DNA from 2 places in the Eggerthella lenta DSM 2243 genome. Region 2 is predicted to be linked to the other one. Evidence: predicted binding sites of a transcription regulator. Region 2 holds the regulator's gene; the other holds the start of a gene.
What was found. The regulator LexA, encoded in region 2, represses DNA repair genes until DNA is damaged. The targets are predictions, from matches to a motif close to CNAACANNTGTTNG.
Positions count from the first base shown of each region.

Region 1: ELEN_RS05860 (Y-family DNA polymerase) is a predicted target of LexA. The motif match lies at 4,576-4,589, and genes of this name have one in related genera.

Region 1 covers NC_013204.1:1,408,292-1,414,259, forward strand. Annotated here, with positions in the region: gene ELEN_RS05835 (helix-turn-helix transcriptional regulator) at 1-274, shown strand, start outside; gene ELEN_RS05840 (ABC transporter ATP-binding protein) at 271-990, shown strand; gene ELEN_RS05845 (hypothetical protein) at 983-2,491, shown strand; gene ELEN_RS05850 (EamA family transporter) at 2,624-3,607, opposite strand; gene ELEN_RS05855 (B3/B4 domain-containing protein) at 3,719-4,426, shown strand; gene ELEN_RS05860 (Y-family DNA polymerase) at 4,631-5,968, shown strand, end outside.
Region 2 covers NC_013204.1:1,906,116-1,912,083, reverse strand. Annotated here, with positions in the region: gene miaA (tRNA (adenosine(37)-N6)-dimethylallyltransferase MiaA) at 1-892, shown strand, start outside; gene hflX (GTPase HflX) at 1,086-2,396, shown strand; gene lexA (transcriptional repressor LexA) at 2,630-3,268, opposite strand; gene ELEN_RS08055 (hypothetical protein) at 3,393-3,659, shown strand; gene ELEN_RS08050 (ATP-binding cassette domain-containing protein) at 4,053-5,567, shown strand; gene nrdR (transcriptional regulator NrdR) at 5,672-5,968, shown strand, end outside.

The sequences.
Region 1 (5,968 bases), 500 kb from region 2:
TCGAGCCGCGAGCTATCTCGAGCGCTTTACGTCTTTGCTGGAGGAGCTTGACGCGCGCATGCTGGTGTACGGCCGGAACCAGAGCGCGCTGTACGATCGGGCGCCCGAGCTTTGGAGCGTCGATCCCGGCCAGGAGCATATCGCGGAAACCCGGTTTGGCGCGATCGACTTCAGGCGGCAGTGCGCGCAGATGGTGGCAGCGCAGCCCGTCTGGGCCGAACGTGCCGGCGATTCGCGTTTCAAGCCGCTGTTCGATCGACTGGAGGCCCTATGAGCGAAGCGGACGTGCTGTATGTGGAGGACTTGGCCTATCGCTATGGCAAGACGGAGGTGTTCGCCGGCGCGTCGCTTTCGTTGCGGGCGGGCGAGGTCGCGTTTCTCACCGGGCCGAACGGGGCAGGTAAGTCGACGCTTCTGCGCTGCCTGGCCGGCTGGGACGCGCCTGCCGAGGGGCGGGTGGAGCTGTGCGGGAAGCGCTTCGACGGCGCGGATCGCGCGCAGCGAAGCCTGCTGGCCTTCGTGCCCGACGTCCCCTCGTTCTACGACGACCTTACAGCGGGCGAGCATATCCGCTTCGTGCGGCAGGCGAACCGTATGAGCGCCGACGACGACCCGTCGGAGCGGCTCATGGCTCTCTTCGGCCTCGACGGCCATCGCGACCAGCTGCCCTCGGCATACTCGCGCGGCATGCGTCAGAAACTGGCGCTCGTGCTGGCCTTCGCCCGCGCGCCGCGCTTGCTGCTGCTCGACGAACCGTACGGGCCGCTCGACCCGGACGCCTCCGGGGTGTTGAGCGGGCTTATCGAGGAAGCGCGCAGCGCCGGCGCGGCCGTGCTGGCCAGTTGCCATCATGACGTGCCCAATCTGCGGCCGGACGCGCTGCTGCGTCTGGAAGACGGCCGCCTCGCCGTGCTCGATGCGCGTGACGGAGGCGAAGACCGCATGGTGCGGAACGCGTTCGGCGCGAGCTTCGGAGGCGACGATGCATGACGTTCGCCTGCTGCTGTGGCTGAGAGCGCGGCATGCGCGCTCGGCTCTGAACCGAACCTTGCACCTCGTGGGCGCCGGCGTCGACGACGGCGGCTGGGGAGAGCGCGCTTACCAGCTGTACGCGGTGGGCATCATGCTCGTGTGGGCCGCGCTCATGGCCGCAGCGCTCGTCGATGCGATCCAGGGGGTCTTCGTCGGCCTCGCCGCCGCCGTATGCTCGCTCGCGGTTCAGGGGGCGCTGCTCGCGGTGGCGCTCGTCCTGCTGCGCGTCGGCATCGCGGGCGCGCGCACGACGCCGTTGAAGCTGTCGCATCCCGACATAGCCTATCTGGCGGCCAGCGCGGTGAGCGCGCGGGCGCTCGCGGGCGTGTCGGCCGGAGTGCAAGCTTTCGCAGGCGCGGCTGCCGGGGCGGCGCTAGGGTTTCTGCTGGGCGTGGGGTTGGAGAGCGCGTCCGTGCTCGCGGGCGCGCCGGCCGCGGTGGCGCTCGCAGGTGCGGCGCTGGCTGCGGCCGCGGTTGCGCTTGGCTGGGTCGTAGGTTTCGTCCGGCTGGCAAGCGACGGCTGGAGCGGATGGCGCACGGCTGCGGCCGCATTCGTTCTCGTGGCGTTTGCCGTTTCCTGGTGCGGCGTCGCGCTGGCCGCGGGCGCTGATGCGCTGTTGGCTCCTGCGACGTTCGCGGTTCTTTCCGTGGGCGGATTCCTCGTCCTCGCCGTCGCGGCGATCGCCCTCGCCTTGCTTGCGCCGCGCGTGGATATGACGCGCGTCATCGACGAGAACTCCCTGCATGCCGATCTCTGCCGGTTCGGCATGCTGTCGCCCCTCGACCGCAACGACATCGCCGAATACCAGCGTCGCCGCAAGCTGGCCGACCGTCCCGTGCGGTTCTCCCTGCCGCGCGGGGAGGGCCGCCTCGCCCTCGTGCAGCGCGCCGCGCTGTCGCATGCACGCCAGTACGACGGCTTTGCGAGCCTCGTGATGCAAGGGGCGTTCGTCGTGCCGCTCGGGGTGCTCGCGCTCCTCGGCGCGGGCGGCCCCGTGCTGTTCGTGTTCTGGCTGCCGGTGGCCGTTCTCATGCCGCAGGGCGTGCGCGAGGCCACGCGGGCGTTTCGGGACGACGCGCGCAATCGCCTCGTGCGCGACCGTCTGCCGTTCGGCGTGCTCGAACTGCTGGCATTCGACACGCTGCCCGCGTTCGCCGCCACGACCTTGCTCGCGTGCGGCGCCGTGGCCGCGACGCTTCCCGCCGGCACGTCGCTTCCTCTCGCGCTTGCGCTTGCGGTGCTGGTCGGCGCCGCATCGCTGCTCTGCTGCGGCCTCGATGCCGTGCGTCTGTTCCCGGGCGGCCCGCGTTTGTGCTACGAGTACGGCGCGCTTGCGCTGGTGGGCGTGGGATTCGCGCTTTCGCTGTTCGCGTCGGCGGCCGTCGCGGCGATGGGTATGGCGCTCTTTGCCGCGGCGGTTGCCCTCGTCGTGCGCTTCGGTTCGGAATGCATGCGCTGAACGCGTCCCCGTCCTGGATGGGATTCCGCATACGACCCCCAAGCGCAGGCGAGCGGCGGCGCGCTGCGAGCTCGAGTTCGGCCGACGACGACCCTCCGAGCCGCGCTCGCGCGCCGAGGTCGTCGAGCGCGATCAGCGGCGGGGCGCTTCTCGCCCAACGCGTCGCGCGGCCGCCGCGAGGCGCCGGGCGCGGCACCCGGCGCCTCGCCCTTCGCCGATGTCCGACCTGCGCCCTAAGTGGGGCAGCTGCGAGATCACGATGCCGGCCAGGATGGCAACGACGCCGGCGACCTGGAGTGCTTCAACCGGCTCGCCCAGCACGAGCGTCGACAGGGCGATGCCGCAGGGAAGCTCGGAGGATGCCATGATGGCAGCCAGCCCCGGTGTCAGGTGCGGCGTGGCGATGCCGAACAGCGCTACCGGCACGAACAGCGCGCATAGTCCCAGAACGAGGCCGAACTTCCAGATGCCGTCCTGCAGAACGCCGCTTGCGAAGTAGTCGGGGCACAGCGCGAAGCCCAGCGCGCACGCGCCCAGGCACACGACGAGCCCGCGCTGAACGGACGGCATGCCGCGCCCGACGCGGCTCGAGAAGAACATGAAGAAGGTGCAGCTGACGGCCGAGAGCAGCCCGCATGCGATGCCGATGGGGTCAAGAGCGCCCACCGATTCGGAGAACATGCCGCTGGCCATGAGCGTTCCGCCCAGGATAACAGCCGCCGCTGCCGCCTCGGCCGCACGCGGGCGTCTACGCATGACCACCAGCTGGACGACGATGCCCATCCAGGTGAACTGGAAAAGCAGCGTGATGGCTACCGAAACAGGCAGCAGGGTGAGCGCGTAGTTGTACAGCACGGTGCCGATGCACGTGTTCAGTCCCAGAGCCAAAAGAGCTATCGTCTGTTTGAGGGAAAGCGGGACCAGACGCTTGCCGCGCGCTCGCTGCACGAGCAGCGCGACTGCGAACAAAAGCGCTGCGAACAACGCCTGGCTCGCTACCACCTGGGTCCAGGTGAAGCCTGCGGCGTACGTTATCTTCACCGTGGTCGTTTGGGCGCCGTAGCTGGCTCCGGCCAAGAATACGATACCGGAGTATCTCAAGGTGTTCTTTTCCATGAGGCCATTCTAACGTACGGCGAGACCTTTCAAATGCTCGATGCCTCGCACGTCGTCGGGTACAATGAAACGCGGACTAGAAGGAACAGGGAAGACGAAGGAGAGCGAATCATGGCATCGTTTGCAATCGAACCGGCGTTTTGGGAGCTGTTCCCCCAGGCGGAGATCGGCATTGTGGTGGCCCGGGGCATCGACAACGCGCACGAGTCCAGCGAGGACGTGAAGGCGGCGCTGGCCGAGGCGAACAAAGCGGCGCTCGCCCACGTGCCCGATCCCACCATCAGCAAGAACCCCGCAGTAGCGGTGTGGCGCGAGGCGTTCCAGCAGTTCAAGACGAAGAAGGGCGCGCGCTCGTCCATCGAGGCGCTTCTGAAGCGCGCGAGCGGCGGCCGAGAAGTGGGCTCCATCAACCCGCTCGTGGACATTTACAACACCGTGTCGCTGACGTACGCGCTGCCGTGCGGCGGCGAGGACATCGACACGTTCGCCGGCGACCTGCGCCTCACGGTGACGCAGGGCGGCGACGCGTTCCGCGCGCTGGGCGACGAGGCCGATTCCGAGACGCTGCCGGGCGAGGTGTGCTACCTCGACGACGCCGGCGCGGTGTGCCGTTGCTGGAACTGGCGCGACGGCGTGCGCACCATGCTCACCGAGAGCACGACGAACGCGTTCCTCATCCTGGAATCCGTCGACCCGGCGCGCCACGACGACCTCGCAGCGGCCCTCGACGATCTTGCAGCCCGCACCCAGGCGGCCCTCGGCGGCGAGATGGAATCCCGTATCGTGACGAAGGACAGCCCGGCGATCGCCCTGTCGTAAGCGCGCTCGTCGCTTCCGTGCAACCCTGCGGTTCTGCCGCCTTTCCGGTGCGACCGCAGGGCTGCACGCTTATATATCACCTGATCAATAGGTATATCTCGTCGCTGAAACTCCATGGTCTGTTCGCTTGTGCGCCGCGCTTCAGTGTGCGAACATTCGTTCTCCAAAGAGATCGAGACACGGTGCGGAAGGCGGCGAGGAGCTATGGCGGCGACAGGAGAGGTGCGGGTTCCCGAGACGTTCGGCGGCCGCGTGATCGGCTCGCCCGAAAGCGCCGGTGCCCGCCGGGTGATCTTCCATTCCGACATGAACGCGTTCTACGCGAGCGTCGAGCAGGCCGAGCGGCCGGAGCTGCGGGGCGTGCCGCTCGTGGTGGGCGGGCACGAGGAGCTGCGCCACGGCATCGTGCTGGCGAAGAGCGCGCAGGCGAAAGCGGCGGGCGTCAAGACGGGCGAGGCGCTGTGGGAGGCGCGCGCGAAGTGCCCGGGGCTCGTGGTGGTGCCGCCGCGCTACGAGGTGTACCAGGCGTACTCGGCCATGGCGCGGCGCATCTACTACCAGTACACCGACCTCGTGGAGCCGTTCGGCCTCGATGAGGCGTGGCTCGACCTCACCGGCTCGCTGCCGCTTCTGGGCGGTGACCCGGCGCGCACGGCCGCCGAGATCAGCGGTCGCATCAAGGCCGAGCTGGGCTGCACGGTGTCCGTCGGCGTGTCGTGGAACAAGATATTCGCGAAGTTCGGCAGCGACTTCCGCAAACCCGACGCCATCACGTTCATCACGCCGCAGAACTACCGATGCCGGGTGTGGGAAGCTCCGGTGAGCGAGCTTCTGTACGTCGGCGCCGCCACGCGCGCCAAGCTGCACTCGTCGGGGATCGACCGCATCGGCGAGCTGGCGTGCGCCTCGCCCGAGCTGCTGCGCCGCCGCCTGGGCAAGATCGGGCTCGTGCTGCGCGCGTTCGCGCGGGGCGAGGACGCGACGCCTGTGAAGCCCTACGACCAGGCCAGAAACGAGGTGGACCGCACGGTGAAGAGCTTCGGCAACGGCCTGACCGCGCCGCACGACATCGTGAGCGCGTCCGACGCGAAGGCGCTCGTCTACCTCTTGTCCGAGTCCGTGGCACAGCGGTTGCGCGAGGCGCGCTTCCGCGCGTCCACGGTGTCCATCGGCGTGCGCAGCGCGCGCGACCTGGCCAGCTACTCGCGCCAGACCACGCTGCGCCGCGCCACGAACGTGACCGGCGTCGTGGCGCGCACGGCCTGGGGGCTGCTCGCGGCCAACGAGCCGCTGGACGGCGAACACCCTTTGCGCGGGTTGCACGTGCGCGCCTCGAACCTCGAGCCGTGCGATGCGCCGCAGCAGCTGGAGCTGGCCTTCGACGCGCGCCGGCGCATGTTGGAGGACTTGGACGAGACGATCGACGACCTGCGCCGCCGCTTCGGCAACACCTGCATCCAGCGCGGCGCGGAGCTGCTGGACGAGAGCCTGCTGGGGCTGGATATCAAGAAGGAGAACGTCGTGCATCCCGTGGGCTACTTC
Region 2 (5,968 bases):
CGGCAAGACCGACCTCGCCCAAGCGCTGGCTCTCGAGCTGGGCGGAGAGGTGATCAGCGCCGACTCCATGCAGATCTACCGCGGCATGGACATCGGCACGGGCAAGCTTCCCGCGTCCGAGCGCCTCGTGCCGCATCACGGGTTCGACCTCGTCGACCCGGGCGAGCCCTTCTCCGCGGCGCTGTTCCAGAACTATGCGCGCGATCGCTTCCGTGCCATCGACGCGCGCGGCAACCGCTGCGTGCTGGCCGGCGGTACCGGTTTCTACGTGCGCGCAGCCGTCGACGACTACGACTTTCCCGCAGGCGAGCAGGTGGGAAACCCCGTTCGCGAACGCTACCAGGCCCTGGCGCGCGAGCAGGGCGCCGAGGCGCTGTGGAAGCTGCTGGCGGCGCGCGACGAGGCCAGCGCCTCCGTCATCCCGCCCGCCGACGTCAAGCGCGTCGTGCGCGCCTTCGAGCTGCTAGAGGAGGGCACGACCTACGCCGAACAGCGCGCCAAACTCGCCCACATCCCGCAGTTGGTTCCGGCCGTCTTCTTCGGCATGGCGGTGGATCCCGACGTGCTGTGCGCGCGCATCGACGCGCGGGTGGACGCCATGGTGGAGACGGGTCTCGTGGCGGAAGTGGAAGGGCTGCTCGACAGGGGCTTTCGCGAAGGCGTGACGGCGCCGCAGGCTATCGGGTACAAGGAGATCGTGGAGGCTCTCGACGGGTTCATCTCTCTTGACGAGGCTGTGGAGCGGATCAAGCTGGCCACGCGCCGCTACGCGAAGCGGCAGCGCACCTGGTTTCGCAAGGACGCGCGTATCCGGTGGCTCGATGCGACGTCGCGCGATATCCCGTCGCTCGTCGAAGAAGCGCTCGAGCTGCTTGATGACGGCGTTGCCTGACGGTTTCTCCAGACGAAGGAACGCTTGTGATATGATACGAAGCCACGGGCACACTCCTGCCGTCGAACCGTTCAAGATCGGAGCACCTATCATGCAGACAGCGCACGCCTTTCTCTAGCGGCTCGCCGCCGCTCCCGACTGTCTTCGCACGCCGATGCCGGCGTGCTCGTCTCTGCATCGAAAGGTTGGATCCATGACGGAATTCGAATCAGTCATCACGCGGGGCATGACCCCGATCTCCGAAGAGCGCCGCGAGCGCGCCGTGCTCGTCGGTGTGGATCGCCCCGGCTCCACGTGGCCGCTGGCATCGTCGCTCGCCGAGCTCGAGCGCCTCGTGGATACGGCAGGCGCCGACGCGGTGGCCACCACCACGCAGAAGCTCGACGCGCCCAATCCGCGTACGTTCGTGGGCACGGGCAAGGCCGAAGAAGTGGCCGAGCTTGCGCGCGCCCACGCGGCCGACCTCGTCGTGTTCGACGACGAGCTGACGCCCTCCCAGCAGGCGAACCTCGAGAAGGCGATGGGCCGCGACGTGAAGGTCATCGACCGTACGGCGCTCATCCTCGACATCTTCGCCCTGCACGCCACCAGCAAGGAGGGCCGGCTGCAGGTGCGGCTCGCCCAGAACGAGTACCTGCTGCCGCGCTTGCGCGGCATGTGGGCCCACCTGGCCTCCAACCGCATGGGCGGCGGCGTGGGATCGCGCTTCGGCGAAGGCGAGAGCCAGCTCGAGGTCGACCGCCGCATGGTGCGCAAGCGCATCACGTCCATCAAGCGCGAGCTCAAGCATCTGGCCGAGGTGCGCGCCGTCCAGCGCGAAAGCCGTTACGAAAGCGGCATGTTCAAGGTGGCGCTGGCCGGCTACACGAACGCCGGCAAGTCGAGCCTGCTCAACCGGCTGACGAATGCGGACGTGCTGGCGTACGACAAGCTGTTCGCCACGCTCGACTCCACCACGCGCAAGTTCGAGCTTCCCGAGGGCCGCGAGATCACCGTCACCGACACGGTCGGGTTCATCCAGAAGCTTCCGACCACGCTCATCGAGGCGTTCAAATCGACGCTCGACGAAATCACGGGCGCCGACCTCGTGCTGCACGTGGTGGATGCCTCGTCGGACGAGTACGAGGCGCAGATCGCGGCCGTCGAGGACGTGCTCGGGCAGATACACGCGCAGGACCTGTCGCGCGTGCTCGTGTTCAACAAGTGCGACCTGCTCGGCGAGGAGCGCCTCGGCGCCCTTAAAGCGCGCCATCCGCAGGCTCAGTTCGTATCGGCGGCGACGGGGGAGGGCGTAGGCGAGCTCGTGGAGCACGTTGCCCGCGTCGCCTCGGCGCAAGACGAGCATCTCGACGTGCTGATTCCCTACAACCGCGGCGACCTCGTGTCGGTGGCGCACGAAAGATGCCACATCCTGTCGGAAACCCATGAGGAGCAGGGCACGCGCATCGTCATGCTGGCGGCTCCTTCGTTCGCGAGCATGTTCCGTCCTTACACGGTCGGTTAGAGTAACTCTAAGGTAAGCGAGCCGCCCCGGGCATCGACCCGGGGCGGCTCGCTTCGTCGCAGGGTAGGCGTTTCGTTCTTGCGGCCGGTCTGCGGCGGCGCCTTATCGGACGGCGAAAGCGGGAACCGGCGCAGCGGCACGTTCGGAAAAGCCGGAAAAGCCTTGCCGAAGCGGTCGGATTGCGGCAGGGCTTCGCGGTTCGATCAAGCTGACGACCAGCGTGCGGTTCGCCGCTACAGGCGGCGGAAGACCGCGACCACCTTGCCGGCGATGGCGCAGTCGGTGGTGATGATGGGATCCATCGTGGAGTTCTCCGGCTGCAAGCGGATATGGTCGCTTTCCTTGAAGAAGCGCTTCACCGTGGCCCCGTCGTCGATGATGGCCACGACGATGTCGCCGTTGTTCGCCACGGGCTGCTCCTTGACCACGACGTAGTCGCCGTCGTTGATGCCCGCCTCGATCATGCTCTCGCCGCGCACGGAGAGCAAGAACGACGGGGCGTCGCCCACGATCTCGGTGGGAAGCGACAGGGTGTCGGTGATGTTCTCCTCGGCGAGGATGGGGGAGCCGGCGGCCACGTTGCCCACGAGGGGCACGTTCACGATGTTGCTGAAGCTGGGCTGCACCACGTTGGTGGCCAGCGCGGCGTCTTCGAGCTGGTAGGTGAGGGCGATGGAGCGCGACTTGAGCGGATCGCGCTTGATGAGGCCCTTCTCCTCGAGCGCCTTCAAGTGCACGTGCACGGTGGAGGGGGAGGAGAGGCCGAGGCTCTGGCAGACCTCGCGCACGGTCGGGCCGTATCCCTTCTCCCGAATGCACTCCTCGATGCAGTCGAGCACCGCTTGCTGGCGCTTCGTCACTTTCTCGGCCATAGGTAATCCTTTCGTCGCCTCTACGCCTATCGAACAAATGTATGAAATTTCTATTGACATGAACCTTTGTTCGACCTATTATATACGCGAACAAAGGTTCTACGCAAGAGCAGGAGGCCACAAAATGAAGAATTTTGAGATGAACTGCCCCGTCGAGGGAACGTCGGCCCTTCAACCGAAGCTCGATTCGGCGCCTGCTCGACGCGCCCGCATCATAGCGTTCCCCCAGCATGCGGTTCTGCCCGATCGCGACGGCGCCTCCATCGTTTCGGCCGTGCGCACGGGTTCGGCGCAAGGCGTGGCGTTCGGCCGCGTGCAGCGCTGGCAGGCGGTCGTCGGCGGATGCGTGTTCGCGGCGCTCGCACTCGCCAGCCTGTTCGCAGGGTTCTAGCCGAGACCTTTCCCGGCCCCGCGCGGCCGTTCCATAACCCGCAGATGCTGCGTTTCTGCGGCTGCGTAGCGCCTCCGCCACCCCGGAGGCGCGTCCGTTCGGGGGTTTACGCGCCGCTTGCGGCGTGCTAGACTCGGGCGAGCAGCCAATCATGCCGCGCCGACGCATCCTCATGCGGACGGGCGCTTCGCGAAGGAGAAACGGAACATGAAGCGATAACGAAAGCCCTTTTTCACCCCTTGCATTCATTAATCAGCCGCATCGGGTGCGCTTTCGTCATCGTTCTCGACTTCGCCTCGCGTTTCTTCCTCTTCCGATCCGTGCGGCCTTCCTTCATCGGCATCGCCGAACGCTGAGCAGAGCCACCCGTGCGCCTCTTAAACGGAGGTCGCCATGTTCGTTACCGCCCATCATCTTTCCCATACCTACGAAGGCGCCGACCAGCCTGCGCTCGACGACGTCTCGCTCGCGTTTGCGAGCGGCTGGACGGGCATCGTCGGGCCGAACGGCGCTGGCAAGAGCACGCTCGTGCACTGCATCTGCGGCACCCTGGCACCCGATCAAGGCGCCGTGACGCCCCGCGTGCGCGGCGCGGTGTGCCGGCAATCGACCGCGACGCCTCCGGAGACGCTCGAGGAGTTCGCCTGCGACTACGGTTCGACGGCGGTGAAGCTGCGCTCGCTATTGGAAATCGAGGACGAGCAGCTCTGGAGCTACGCTATGCTGTCCCATGGCGAGCGCAAGCGCATCCAGATCGCGTGCGCGCTTGCCGCAGAACCGCAGGTGCTGGCGCTCGACGAGCCGACGAACCACCTCGATGCTCCCACGCGCGCCCTCGTCGCGCAGGCGCTCTCCTCCTTCAAGGGCGTCGGCCTGCTCGTATCGCACGATCGCGCGCTGCTCGACAAGCTTGTGCGGTCGTGCGTGTTCATCGAGGCCGGCCGAGCGCTCGCTATTCCGGGGACGTACACCCAGGCGCGCCGGGAGCTCGAGCTGCGCCAAGATACCGTGCGAACCGAGCGCCGGCAGGCGCGCGGCGAGCTGGCGCGCATCAAGGCCGAGCGAGATCGTCGCGCCGCCGTGGCCGCTCGATCGGCCGCCCGGCGCTCGGCGCGTCATCTCGACCGGCACGACCGCGACGGGCGGGAGAAGATCAAGCTCGCCGTCTATACGGGACAGGACGGCAAGGCGGGCAAGCTTTCGTCCCAGATGGACAAGCGCATAGGCGTGGCCGAGAAACGCCTCGAGGCGCTCGATGCGAAGAAGGAGCGCCGCGGCTCCCTGGAGCTGGACGCCGCGCCCGCGCCCCGCAAGGTGCTCGCCCGCCTCCCCGCAGGCAGCATGCCGCTCGGCCCGGAGCGCATGCTGCATCATCCCGAGCTGTACCTGGGCAACGAGGATCGAGTCGGGCTCGTCGGCAAAAACGGGGCGGGGAAGTCCACCTTGCTCCATGCCTTGCTTCGCCGGGTGACGTTGGAGGAGTGGGTGGCGTACTTTCCGCAGGAGGTTCCCGACGACGAGGTCCGCGCGTTGCTCGTCGAGCTGCGGGCGCTCCCGACGGCCGAGCGGGGCCGCGTGCTCTCCATCGTGGCGCGACTCGAATCGCCGCCGGCTCGCGTGCTCGACGGCGAGGAGCTGAGCCCGGGAGAGGTGCGCAAGCTCATGATCGCGCGTAGCCTGCTCTCGTCGCCTCGCCTCATCGTCATGGACGAACCGACGAACCATCTGGATATACGCTCGATCGAGGCCTTGCAGGACGTGTTGCGTCATTGCGCCTGCGCTCTCGTGCTCGTGTCGCACGACGAGCAGTTCCTCGACGCGCTCGTGGACGAGCGCTGGGTGTTCGAGGTCGAGCAGGAGAAAGGGGAGGTTGGGCTGGGCGATACTCACGTGCGCGTTGTCCGATAGGAAGGAGCGCTTCTCGTGCAGGTTTTTTGCGCGAATCCGACATGTTGATTGAACCACTATATATTGTATGTTAGGCTGAACCCAAAATCGGCAAAGGAGCAAGTATGCGTTGTCCTTCCTGCGGCAATCCAGAGTCGAAAGTGGTCGACTCGAGGCCTTCCGAAGACGGCACGGCCATTCGCCGGCGCCGCGAATGCCTCGAATGCGGACGTCGTTTCACCACCTACGAACGCCTGGGCGACAATCCGCTCATCGTCATCAAGGCTGACGGATCGTCGGAGGCCTACGACCGTCAGAAGCTCATGCGCGGCCTGCTCAACGCCGCGGCGAAGCGGCCCATCGGGCCCGAGCAGATCGCCTCGCTCATCGACAGCATCGAAGCGGAGCTGCGCAACGCCTCC